DNA from 3 places in the Ancylobacter sp. genome. Region 2 is predicted to be linked to each of the others. Evidence: riboswitches for the same ligand, from Rfam matches in the RefSeq annotation. Region 2 holds a riboswitch; each other region holds the start of a gene.
What was found. A riboswitch is a leader RNA that binds a small molecule or an ion and turns the genes downstream of it on or off. The one in region 2 is predicted to bind thiamine pyrophosphate.

Region 1: another riboswitch for thiamine pyrophosphate. It lies ahead of thiO (glycine oxidase ThiO); the one in region 2 lies ahead of thiC (phosphomethylpyrimidine synthase ThiC).
Region 3: another riboswitch for thiamine pyrophosphate. It lies ahead of ACQY76_RS13245 (ABC transporter substrate-binding protein); the one in region 2 lies ahead of thiC (phosphomethylpyrimidine synthase ThiC).

Annotation. Positions count from the first base shown of each region.
Region 1 covers NZ_OZ257132.1:9,004-13,279, reverse strand. The annotation lists gene ACQY76_RS00065 (MHYT domain-containing protein) at 1-1,820, shown strand, start outside; TPP riboswitch at 1,895-2,019, shown strand; gene thiO (glycine oxidase ThiO) at 2,071-3,078, shown strand; gene thiS (sulfur carrier protein ThiS) at 3,056-3,253, shown strand; gene ACQY76_RS00050 (thiazole synthase) at 3,267-4,082, shown strand; gene ACQY76_RS00045 (thiamine phosphate synthase) at 4,097-4,276, shown strand, end outside.
Region 2 covers NZ_OZ257132.1:293,289-297,564, reverse strand. The annotation lists gene ACQY76_RS01385 (NUDIX hydrolase) at 52-495, opposite strand; gene thiC (phosphomethylpyrimidine synthase ThiC) at 550-2,373, opposite strand; TPP riboswitch at 2,469-2,596, opposite strand; gene ACQY76_RS01375 (lytic murein transglycosylase) at 2,720-3,955, shown strand; gene ACQY76_RS01370 (cation diffusion facilitator family transporter) at 4,128-4,276, opposite strand, start outside.
Region 3 covers NZ_OZ257132.1:2,895,134-2,899,409, forward strand. The annotation lists gene clcA (H(+)/Cl(-) exchange transporter ClcA) at 1-1,281, opposite strand, end outside; gene ACQY76_RS13245 (ABC transporter substrate-binding protein) at 1,397-2,341, opposite strand; TPP riboswitch at 2,417-2,533, opposite strand; gene ACQY76_RS13250 (winged helix-turn-helix domain-containing protein) at 2,770-3,969, opposite strand; gene ACQY76_RS13255 (ABC transporter permease) at 3,966-4,276, opposite strand, start outside.

The DNA.
Region 1 (4,276 bases), 280 kb from region 2:
TGCCCCAGCGCCTCATCGCCGCGCTGGCGCTCGGCTTCGGCATCGCCGCCATGCACTATGTGGCGATGATGGGCGTGACCTTCGCCGGCCATAGCGACGCCCGCGACACGGCCCTGGCTGCTTCTGCCGGCGGCATCGGCAATGGCGCGCTGGTGGCGGTGGTGACGGCGGCGACCTTCGCCATATTCGTCGCGATGCTTCTGGCCGCCGCCTATGACAGGCGCTTCGCCGTGCTCTCCGAACGCGAGGCGGGCCTTTGGCGCGAGAGCGAGGAGCGTTACCGCAACCTCTACCGCCGCACGCCGCTGCCGCTGCATTCTCTTGGCCCTGATGGCCATATTGCGCAGGTGAGCGACCGTTGGCTGAGCCTGCTCGGCTATGAGCGCGACGAAGTCGTCGGGCGTCCTCTGACGGATTTCATGACCGCGGATTCGGCACGCCGTCGCCGCGAAGAACACTGGCCGCGCCTGCTCGAAACCGGCGAACTGCGCGAGGCCGAGTATACGCTGCTGGCCAAGGACGGGCATGTGCTCGACTGCATCCTCTCCGCCATCGCCGAGAAGGACGCCGCCGGTAACCTCACCATGACGCTGTGCGGTCTGGTCGACGTCACGGAACGCCGCGCGACCGAAGAGGCGCTGCGGCAGGCGCAGAAGCTGGAAGCGGTGGGCCAGCTCACCGGTGGCATCGCGCATGACTTCAACAATCTTCTCGCCGTGGTCCTCGGCAATCTGGAACTCGCCGCCAAGCGGGCGCCGGACGATCCTCGGCTGCGTCTGTTGCTCGGAAATGCTCAGCAGGCCGCGCAGCGCGGCGCGGCGTTGACCCAGCGCATGCTGGCCTTCGCCCGCCGGCAGGACCTCAAGCCCGCCCCGGTAGACATACCCGAGCTTGTGCTGGGCATGGCCGACATGATGCGCCGCTCGATTGGCCCGAGCGTGCGCATAGAAACGCGCTTCCCGCTCGGCCTTCCCTGCGCGCGAGTGGACGCCAACCAGCTCGAACTGGCCCTGCTCAACCTCGCCGTCAACGCGCGCGACGCGATGCCGGATGGCGGCGTCATCACCGTTGCCGCCCGCGAGGAAATCGTCGCCCCGCCGGATGCGGACGGGGTCGGGGAGCCGGGTCGGCTCAAGCCGGGTCACTATTTCTGCCTGTCGATCAGCGACAGCGGCAGCGGCATGGATGCGGAGACGCTTGCCCGCGCGACGGAACCCTTCTTCACCACCAAGGGGGTGGGCAAGGGCACCGGACTTGGCCTCGCCATGGTGCACGGGCTGGCGGCGCAATCGGGCGGCAAGCTGGGGCTGGAGAGCAAGGCCGGCAAGGGCACGATCGCCACGATCTACCTCCCTGTTGCCGAAGGGGCCCGCAGCGCGGCGGCACCCGAAGCCGCGGTCGAGGAGGATGGCGTGCCCGTCGGGGACGCCGGGGCGCAGCGTGTGCTTGTTGTCGACGATGATCCGCTGGTGCTGTCGGCCACCGGCGCGATGCTGGAGGATCTCGGCTGCGTGGTGACGGAGGCTTCGTCCGCCCGGGAGGCACTGGGCCTGCTGGAAGGCGGCGCTACCTTCGACGTCGTGCTGACCGATCAGGCCATGCCAGGCATGACCGGCGTGCAGATGGCGGCGGTGATCGACGAGCGCTGGCCAGGCCTGCCGCTCATCCTCGGCACCGGCTATGCCGAGTTGCCGGCCGACGCCAAGGCGGGCATGCCGCGCCTCGGCAAGCCCTTCAGCCGGGAAATGCTGCGGCGCGCGATTGCTGCCGCCACCCGCAAGGTGCCCGACAATGTGGTGCCGATGCCCCGTCGCGGCTAAAGCGCCGACCCGCTGGCGGGCCGACCGGAATATTGTGGACCGCCGGTGACATTCGCCGGCTGAATGACTATATCCAAAGCGTCCGGGGGAGCCTCGTCAGGAGGCTGAGAGGCTATCGGCGCGCAGAGTGTGCGCGGCATGGCGACCCTTCGAACCTGATCCAGTTGAAACTGGCGGAGGGAGGGAGTGCATGTTTCCCCTGCAACGTGAATCGGCCGACCCAGCGCCCGCCCGTCCGGCGGCGAATGCCATGCGTGTGAAAATAGTCGGCGCCGGCGTCGCGGGTCTCACCTGTGCCCACGCTTTCGCCCGGCGCGGCGCCAAGGTGACCATCGTCGAGCGGAAGGCAGGGTCCGGGCAGGGATGCTCCTGGTATGCTGGCGGCATGCTGGCGCCGTGGTGCGAGCGGGAGAGTGCCGAGCCGATCATCGTCGATCTGGGTCTTGAATCGCTGCAATACTGGCGCGAGGCGGTGCCCGACGTGCCTGCCGAGGGCAGCTTGGTGCTGGCGCCGCCGCGCGATCTGCCGGATCTGCGCCGCTTCGCCCGGCGGACCTCGAACTTCGAATGGATCGATGGTGCCGGCATCGCTGCCCTAGAACCCGATCTCGACGGACGCTTCGACCAGGGGCTGTTCTTCCCGACGGAAGCGCATCTTGAGCCGCGCAAGGCTCTGGCGGCGCTGACCCGTCGGCTGGTTGACGACCACGGCGTGACCCTCCGCTACGAGTCGGAAGGGTTGGAGGACGCCGATGCCGCCCCCGCCGACCTTGTGGTCGACTGCCGCGGACTGGCCGCACGCGACACCCTCGCTGATCTGCGGGGGGTGAAGGGCGAGATGCTGGTGCTCTATTCCACCGAGATCAGCCTCAAGCGCCCGGTGCGCCTGCTGCACCCGCGCATTCCGGTCTATATCGTCCCGCGCGGCGACGGGCATTTCATGATCGGCGCCACATCGATCGAGAATGACGAGCGCGGCCGCGTCACCGGGCGTTCGATGCTGGAACTGCTTGGCGCCGCCTATGCGCTGCACCCGGCTTTCGGCGAGGCGGAGATCGTCGAGATCGGGGCGGATGTGCGCCCGGCCTTTCCCGATAATTTGCCGCGCCTGCGCAGGCGCGGCAACACACTCTATGTCAACGGTCTGTACCGGCACGGATTCCTGGCGGCGCCCGCGCTGGCGCGCCGCGCGGCGGAGGTCGCGTTCGACGGGGCCCATTTCCCGGAGGTGATGGATGAAGATCATCGTGAATGGTGAGCCGGCCGATACGCGGGCCGGCACGCTGGCCGGCCTTCTGGCCGAGCTTGAACTGACCGACGCCATCGTCGCGACGGCGGTGAATGGCGACATGGTGCGCGCCGCACGGCGCGAGGCGACCCCCATCGCCGATGGCGACCGGGTGGAAATTCTTGCCCCCATGCAGGGGGGATGACGGAGAGGCTGTCATGGATGCGATGACCGACAAGACGGCAAAGCTGGCGGATCCGGTGACGTTCTACGGCACTGATGTGACCTCGCGCCTGCTGCTGGGCACGGCGCAATACCCTTCGCCGGCGATCCTTGCGGAAGCGATCCGCGCCTCGGGCACGGAGATCGTCACCGTCTCGCTGCGGCGTGAATCAGGCGTGGCGAAATCGGGCCAGAGTTTCTGGCAGCTGATCCGCGACCTCGGCGTGAAGGTGCTGCCCAATACTGCCGGCTGCAAGACGGTGAAGGAAGCCGTCACCACCGCCGAAATGGCGCGCGAGCTGTTCGGCACGCCCTGGGTGAAGCTGGAGGTGATTGGCGAGGACGACACGCTGCAGCCCGACGTGTTCGGGCTGGTGGAGGCGGCGCGCCTTCTCACCCGCGACGGCTTCCAGGTGTTTCCCTATACCACCGAGGACCTCGTGGTGGCTGAGAAGCTGATTTCCGCCGGCTGCGAGGTGCTGATGCCGTGGGGCGCGCCGATCGGCTCCGGCCGCGGCCTGAACAACCCCTATGGCCTGCGCTCCATGCGCGCCCATTTCCCCGGCGTGCCGCTTGTGGTGGATGCCGGCGTCGGCCTGCCCTCGCATGCGGCGGCGGCGATGGAGATGGGTTATGACGCCGTGCTGCTGAACACCGCCGTCGCCAAGGCCGGCGATCCCGTCCGCATGGCCCGTGCCTTCGCCGCCGCCATCGCCGCCGGGCGCGAGGCGGTGATCGCCGATCCCATGGAGGTGCGCGACATGGCGGCGCCTTCGACGCCCGTCATGGGCCGAGCCTTTCTGGGCTCCTGATCAGTGAGTGAGTCATGAAGCTCGATCCGTTCTACCTCATCGTCGACCGCGCCTCCTGGCTGCCGCGCCTGCTTCCGCAGGGCGTGAAGCTGGTGCAACTGCGCGCCAAGGAACTGGAAGAGGACGAATTGCGGCGCGAGATCGTCACCGCCCGCGAGGTCTGCGCGCGCTTCGGCGCGCAGCTCATCGTCAAT
Region 2 (4,276 bases):
TGTACGATCTGGGGGCCCTTGCGGGCCCCCTTTTCGTTTTGGAGACGGATTTCAGCCGGCGTCGGCCGGCAGAGCCAGCGCGAGATCGGCGAGGTATTCGACCTTCAGGCTGGCGAGCGGGCCGAGCACGGCGAGCGCCGGCTGGTCGAACCAGCGTGCCTCCAGCGCGTCGTCGGCCGCCACCGCCTCGCCGGCGCGCCAGCGGCAAAGCACCGCGATCATCGCGAAATGGTGGGCGAGAGTGCCGGCATCATTGTGCTGGATGAAGTCGAGCACGGTGAGCAGGCGCGGCGTGTCGGCCGCAATGCCGGTTTCCTCGTGCAGTTCGCGCAGTGCCGCGTCGAGATGCGTCTCGCCCGGCTCCACCCGGCCGCCGGGAAACCCCCACAGGCCCTGATCCGGCGGATTGGCGCGGCGCACCAGCAGCACCTCCCCCGCGCGTTCGACGAGGGCCAGCACGGCGACGGTAGGGCGGGCAGAGGACGGCGCATTCATTCAGTCGGTGCTCCTGAAGGGGCGCGGCAGGGGTGGGCCTGCCGCGCACCGAACCTACTCCGCCGCTGTGGCGTCGCGATAGATCTGCCCGCCGCCGCTGCGGAAGCGTTCCGCCATGTCTTCCATCCCCCGCACGTTCTCGGCCTGCCGGGCGGTGTCGCGGATTTCGTGGCTGATCTTCATCGAGCAGAATTTAGGCCCGCACATCGAGCAGAAATGCGCCAGCTTGTGCGCCTCCTTCGGCATGGTCTCGTCATGGAAGGCCATGGCGGTGTCCGGGTCGAGCGCCAGGCTGAACTGGTCCTGCCAGCGGAACTCGAAGCGGGCGCGCGAGAGCGCATCGTCCCAGGCGCGCGCCAGCGGGTGGCCCTTGGCGAGATCGGCCGCGTGGGCGGCGATCTTGTAGGTGATGACGCCGGTCTTCACGTCGTCGCGGTTGGGCAGGCCGAGATGCTCCTTCGGCGTGACGTAGCAGAGCATGGCGGTGCCGAACCAGCCGATCATCGCCGCACCGATGGCGCTGGTGATGTGGTCGTAGCCGGGAGCGATGTCGGTGGTCAGTGGCCCGAGCGTATAGAACGGCGCCTCGCCGCAGGTGGCGAGCTGCTTGTCCATGTTGGCCTTGATCTTGTGCATCGGCACATGCCCGGGCCCCTCGATGATGACCTGGCAATCGTGCTTCCACGCGATCTGCGTGAGTTCTCCCAACGTCTCCAGCTCCGCGAACTGCGCCGCGTCATTGGCGTCGGCTATGGAGCCGGGGCGCAGCCCGTCGCCGAGCGAGAAGGTGACGTCATAGGCGCGCATGATCTCGCATATGTCCTCGAAGCGTTCATAGAGGAAGCTCTCGCGGTGATGGGCGAGGCACCATTTCGCCATGATGGAACCGCCGCGCGAGACGATGCCGGTCACCCGGTTGGCGGTGAGCGGCACATAGGGCAGGCGCACGCCGGCATGGATGGTGAAATAGTCGACGCCCTGCTCGGCCTGCTCGACCAGCGTGTCGCGGAACACCTCCCAGGTGAGGTCCTCGGCGATGCCGCCCACCTTCTCCAGCGCCTGGTAGATCGGCACGGTACCGATGGGCACCGGCGAATTGCGCACGATCCAGTCGCGGATGTTGTGGATGTTGCGCCCGGTGGAGAGGTCCATCACCGTGTCAGCGCCCCAGCGAATGGCCCACACCATCTTGTCAACCTCCTCGGCGACGGAGGAGGTGACGGCGGAATTGCCGATATTGGCGTTGATCTTGACGAGGAAGTTGCGCCCGATGGCCATCGGCTCCAACTCGCCATGGTTGATGTTGGCGGGGATGACCGCCCGCCCGCGCGCCACCTCGTCGCGCACGAATTCCGGCGTCACCATATCGGGGATGGCGGCGCCGAAATCCTCGCCGTCGCGGATGAGGTCGTGCATCCGCTCGCGCAGGCCATTCTCGCGCAGGGCGACATATTCCATCTCCGCCGTGACGATGCCGGCTCTCGCATAGGCCATCTGCGTCACCGCGCCGGCCTTCGCCCGCAGCGGCCGGCGGTGAACGGGGAAGGGCGCCACCAGCCTGTCGGCGGGCACATGGCCGTTGTCTTCCGGCTTCACCAGGCGGCCGGCATACTCTTCAACGTCGGCGCGCCCGCGCACCCAGGCGTCGCGCGGGCGCGCGAGGCCCGATGCGATGTCGATGGCGGCGTTCTCATCCGTATAGGGGCCGGAGGCATCATAGACCGCCAGATTGGGCTCGCCGGCCGAGGGGTGCAGCAGGATTTCGCGGAACGGCACGCGAAAGCCGCGCGCCGGGCATTCGGCATAGATGCGGCGCGAGCCGGGGATGGCGCCGGTGGCGACGCCGATGGCAGGGCTTTCGGGGTTTTTGGTCGTCATTGTGGATCTCCAGAACCAGAGGTTGGGGAGACCCGGGTATTTGACGTTGGGGAAGGATGGCGGCGCCTGTCCGGCGCGACAAGCGCGGGGTGGCGACGCCATTCGGTTCCGATCCCTTCGCCGGCATGACCCGGATCAGGTTCGAAGGGTCATCGCGTTGCCTTGCCTTTCGGCGTGGCCGGCGCTCTCTCAGCCCCCTAGCGGGGCTCCCCTTGGAACGTGTTGATCTTTGACGAAAGTCGGTGCCGGGTCAAATCCGGTGCGATCCGTCACCCTGCCGCCGCCGTATTTCCTGTAGATTGCTGAGCCACGCGCTAGATTGCAGAACGAGACACCGGAGAGTGCCATGCCCAGCTTGACCACATCGCTTGGCAGGATTGCCATACTGGCGGCGCTTGCCGCGCCCTTCGCCTTTGCCACCGGCGCCATGGCGCAGCAGAACTGTGGCACCTCGGGAGCCGGCTTCGATGCGTGGCTGGCCGGCTTCAAGCAGCAGGCGGTGGCGCAGGGCGTCTCGCCGCGCACGGTGGCGGCGGCGCTCAACGGCGTGACCTACGCCCCCGACATCGTCGGCACCGATCGCGGGCAGAAGGTGTTCGGGCAGAGCTTCTTCCAGTTCTCCGACCGCATGGTCGCCAATTACCGCATCCAGCAGGGGCGGCAGAAGATCCAGGGCAATCCCGATCTGTTCAGCCGGATCGAGCAGCGCTTCGGCGTGCCGGGCGCGGTGCTGGTCGCCTTCTGGGGGCTCGAGACCGATTTCGGCGCCTTCATGGGCGACAAGCAGACGATCCGCTCGGTGGCCTCGCTGGCGTGGGATTGCCGGCGCTCGGACATGTTCCGCACCCAGTTGATGGCGGCGCTGAAGATCATCGACCGCGGCGACCTGACCACGCAGACCATGCGCGGGCCTTGGGCCGGCGAGCTCGGCCAGTTCCAGTTCCTGCCCGACCATTATCTCAATTACGGCGTCGACTTCGACGGCGACGGCCGGGTCGACCTGATCCGCTCCGCCCCCGACGCGCTGGCCTCGGCGGCGAACTACATCCAGGCCCTGGGCTGGAAGGCCGGACAGCCCTGGCTGGAGGAGGTGCGGGTGCCGGCAAACCTGCCCTGGGACCAGGCGGATCTCTCGATCAAGATCCCCCGGTCGCAATGGGCGCGCATGGGCGTGGTGCGGGCCGGCGGCGGGCAGCTTCCCGCCGACCAACTGCCGGCCTCGCTGCTGCTGCCCATGGGGCGCTTCGGGCCGGCCTTCCTCGTCTATCCCAATTTCGACGTGTTCACCGAGTGGAACAACTCGCTCACCTACGCCACCTCCGCCGCCTATCTCGCCTCGCGTGTTGCCGGGGCGGGGCCGTTCAATCGCGGGCAGGGCGACAAGATCCCGGTGCTCTCCATGGCGCAGGCGAAGGATCTGCAGACGCTGCTGAATGCGCGCGGGCATCATGTCGGGCGCGTCGACGGCATTATCGGCGCGGCGACGCGGCAGGCGATCAAGGTGGAGCAGATGCGGCTCGGCATGCCGGCCGATTCCTACCCGACGCCGGAACTGGTGGCGGCGCTGCGCGCGGGCAAGTGATTCTTTTTCCGGCAGATCGACGTCACGGCCGGGCTTGACCCGGTCCTCCACGCCATTCTTCCTCGCGCCGAAAACCTCGTTCCTCGGGTCAAACCCCGGGGATGACGGCGACTGGGCGGGATAACGGCGCGGGGGGTAGCGTTCGCCGGCAGGGCAGACCAACCGTCAGCCTCTACAGCACAGGCACGCCCTGCTGCTTGGCCTTCACTTCCGGCTCGACATGGATGTTGACGAGGATGTCGGCGACCTCGGCCTCCAGCGCGTCTTCGATGCGGTCGCAGATGGCATGGGCCTGGCTCACCGGCATGTCGCCGGGGACGA
Region 3 (4,276 bases), 2.2 Mb from region 2:
GGCCTCCGCCTCGATGGCCAGTGTGCGCTCCAGCAGGATCTCGTAGATCGGCCGCCCGCCCAGCGCCAGGAACACCATGTGCGCGAAGATGGCGCAGATCATGACAGGCACCAGCACCGCATAGGCGCTGGTCAGCTCCAGCACCAGCACCATGCCGACCAGCGGCGCGCCGATGGTGGCGGCGAACAGCCCGCCCATGGCGGCGATGGCGAAGGTGGTGTGCGCCTGGTCCGGCAGGGTGAAGAACAGGTCGAGCGTGGTGCCGTAGCAAAGCCCGATGGTGGTCGCGAGCGCCAGGATAGGCGCGAAGATGCCGCCGGCGACGCCGGTGGAATAGCTCGCCATGGTCATGACGAAGCGCAGCAGCACCACGAAGACCAGCATGGCCAGCGGCAGGTTCTCGCGGGTGAGCTGCACCGCCAGCAATTCGCCGCCCTGCGTCGCCTCCGGCCGCACGAACATCAAGACGCCCACCGTCAGGCCGACAAAGGTCGGGAAGATGTAGAACGAGGTGCGCATGCCCAGCCGCCGCACATGGTCCAGCGACCAGACCAGCGTGCGGTTGAAGACGAAACCCGCCACGCCGAGAATGCCGCCGAGCACCACGAAGGCCGGCAGCCAGCCATAGGGAATGGTGGCGGCCTCCAGCAGCATGTAGGGCCGGGCGCCGGTGAGATATTCGGTGACGATGGCGCTGGCGATGGAGGCCAGCACCACGGCGATATAGGTGCGCGAGGAATAGGGGAACTGCCGCCGCGTTTCCTCGATGACGAACAGCACGGCGGCGAGCGGTGCGTTGAAGGCGGCGGCAAGGCCGGCCGCGCCGCCGGCGGCGAGCAGGCCGCGCATGTCCTCGCCCGACCATTTCATCAGGTCGGACGCTGCCTTGGCGACCGAGGCGCCGATATGGATGGTCGGTCCCTCGCGCCCTAGCACCATGCCGGAGGACAGCGAGAGCAGGCCGGCGACGAACTTCACCGGCAGCACGCGATGCCAGCGCACCTCGCGCAGCCCTTCCATCGCGCCTTCGATTTCCGGCACGCCGGAACCGCTCGCCTCGGGAGCGAAGCGGCGCACCAGCCAGAGCGAGACGAGCGTCATCGCGGCGGCGACCAGCGCGGCGGCGGCATAGAGGGGAAAGCCGTCGAGCCCGAGGCCGGTGTCGAGATAGGCCGGCCAGGCGGCGGTGAGCTTCTCGACGCCGACATGGAAGGCCGAGCCGAGCAGGCCGACAACGGCCCCCACCAGAATCGCCACCGCGTGATACGGCACATTGCTCATGCCTGCCCCTCTGCGTCCCAGCTGCCCCGCATCGGTTAGCATCGCTGGGCGGGGATCGGAAGACCGGGCGGCGCCGTGCACGCGGGCGCCGCCCGGCAATGAGGTCCGGCGGCGCCTATGGCAGCGTCGGCGCGTAGACCGACACCGGCTCGACCGTGTCGATCAGGCCGTGGCTTTTCATGAACTCGCCGAAGCGGGCGTAGCGGCCTGCGTCCAGCGCCGCCGGCGCGTGGGCGAAGCGGCGCAGCGTGTCGGTCCAGGCGGTACGGTTCAGCTCGTCGTCGAGCTTGGGGTTGGCCTTGACGAACAGGCCCCACGCCTCGTCGGGATGGTTGAGGATGTAGATGGTGGCGTCCTCCACCGCCGCGAGGAAGCGCTTCAGCCGGGGATCGCCGATCTTGTCCTTGTGGGTGACATAGATCAGCTCGTCGAACACCGGCACGCCGTGCTCCTCGGGGAAGAAGGCGCGGCCTTCCTTGCCCTCCAGCCGGATCTGGGTGAGCTCGAAATTGCGATAGGCGCCGATGACCGCATCGACCTTGCCGGCGACAAGGGCGGGGGAGAGGGCGAAATTGACGTTGATCATCGTCACGTCCGAGGGCTTCAGCCCGGCGCTCGCCAGCATGGTGCCGAGCAGCGCATCCTCCAGCCCGGCGACGGAGTAGCCTACCGTCTTGCCCTTGAGGTCGGCGATGGAGGTGATGGGCCCGTCCTTCAGCGTCACCAGCGCGGTGAGCGGGGTGGAGATCAGCGTGCCGAAGCGCACCAGCGGCAGGCCCTCCTTCACCGAGAGATAGAGGCTGGGCTGGTAGCTGACCGCGATCTCGGCCTGCCCGGCGGCGACAAGGCGCGGCGGCGCGGACGGGTCGGCCGGGGCGACGAGCTCGACGTCGAGGTCGTGCGCTTTGAAGAAGCCCTTCTCCTGCGCCAGGATCAGCGGCGCATGGTCGGGGTTCACATACCAGTCAAGCAGGACGGTGAGCTTGTCGGCGGCGCTTGCGGGCGCGGCCGAGAAGGCGAGGGCGCAGGCGATGCCTGCGGCGGCGATGGTCTTAAGCATGGATCTCCTCCAGAGTTGGAGACCCGGCGCGAGCTTTCGGGGGAAATCCGGCGCGGGAGTCACGCGCCGCGTGAGGCCCCGCCGTCGCTCCGTCCCTTCGCCGGCATGACCCGGATCAGGTTCAAAGGGTCTGGCGGCTGCCATCTCAGCCCCTTCAGCCTTGCGGCCGGCGGGACACCCCTCGGACAGGCGGAGGCTAGCAGAGCCGGCAAGGAGGGGCAAATGGGGTGGCGCCCGGGAGATTCTAATAGCCCAGCTATCCCGGATCGGTCGGAAGAGAACGTGTTGTCATCCCGGCCGCAGCGAAGCGGAGAGCCGGGACCGCGCGCCCATGCTGCGCGTCCAGCGATCCCGGATCGACGCGGTGCGTCGTCCGGGATGACGGCGCATGGAACCGGGAGGCGCATGGAACCGGGAGGCGCCGCGCCTTACTCTCCCCGCCAGCCGTCGAGATACACCGTGCGCTCGACCCCGGCGAAGCGGCCGAGGCGGGCGAGTTCGGCGTCCAGCGCGTCGAGCCGGCCCTGCGAGGCGCGCACCCCCGGCTCCAGCCAGAGGCGGCGCACGTCGAGCGTGCCGGCCTTGCGGTCCGCCTTCATGTCGATGCGCCCGACCATGCGGTCGCCCTCCAGCAGCGGGAAGACGTAATAGCCATAGACGCGCTTTTCCGCCGGCACGAACACCTCGATGCGGTAGCTGAAGCCGAACAGCCGCTCCGCCCGGGCCCGGTCGCGCAGCAGCGGGTCGAACGGGCTCAGCACCCGCAGCCGGGCGGGCGGGGGCGGCAGCGAATCGAAAATCGCCGCGCTGCCGGCAAAGGCGTGCGAGGCGCGGGGCTTGCCCTCGACGCCCTCGACCAGCACGGGCTCCAGCCGGTCGCCCTGCGCGGCGACCCACGCCTTGGCCTCCTCCGGCGAGACGAGGTCCCAGAACGCGGCGATCTCGCCGGACGTGGCGAAGCCGAGCCGCTCCAGCGCCGAGGTGCAGGCCCAGTCGACGAAGGCTTCCGCACTCACCTCGGCGTCGAGATGGCGGGCGGGGATCACGCGCGCGGTGAGGTCGTAGACCTTCTGGAAGCCTTCGCGCCCGGCAATGGCGAGTGCGCCGGTGCGCCAGTGATATTCCAGAGCGGTCTTTTCCGGGTGCCAGTTCCACCAGCCGCCGGGCGGGCGCTTGCCGGCGACCGGGTCCTGCTCGAAGTCGCGGGCCATCAGCCGGCCTTCGGTGCGCACCCGCTCCAGCACGTGGTCGACATAGGTCTCGAAGCCGTTCTCGTGCCAGCTGCGCCAGCGATCGGCTAGCGTCTGCGTGGCCCGCGCGAAGCGATGCTTCCAATAGGGATAGAAGGCGGTGGGGATGATGGCGGCGTCGTGCGTCCAGTGCTCGAACAGCGCGCCGTCCTTCTCCAGCAGCGCGGTGAGGTGCGCGCGCTTGTAGGTCGGGTTGCGGGCGAACAGGATGTGGTGGTGCGCCCGCTCGACGGTGGAAATGCTGTCGACCTGAACGAAGCCGATCGTCTCGATGAGTTCCAGCAGCCCCGCCTTGCTGAGCGCGCCGCGCGGCCGGCTGAGGCCCTGCTTCGCCAGGAAGACCCGCCGGGCGTCGGCGTTCGAGAGGTTGAGGGTCATGACGGCGCGGTCTCCGGCGCCCAGGGCACCAGGCGCGTCAGCCCGCGATCGACCAGGGTGAACAGGATCAGCGCCATGGCGAGCAACACGGCGAGCGCGGCGAACACCATGTCGGTCTGCATGCGGGCGTTGGAATAGATCATGAGGTAGCCGAGCCCGGCCGAGGCGCCGACCCATTCGCCCACCACCGCGCCGATGGGCGCGACGGCGGTGGCGACCTTGAGGCCGGAGGCGAGCGACGGCAGCGCGGCGGGAATGCGGATGAAGCGCAGCGTCTTCAGCGTACCGGCCCCGCCGAGCCGCGCGA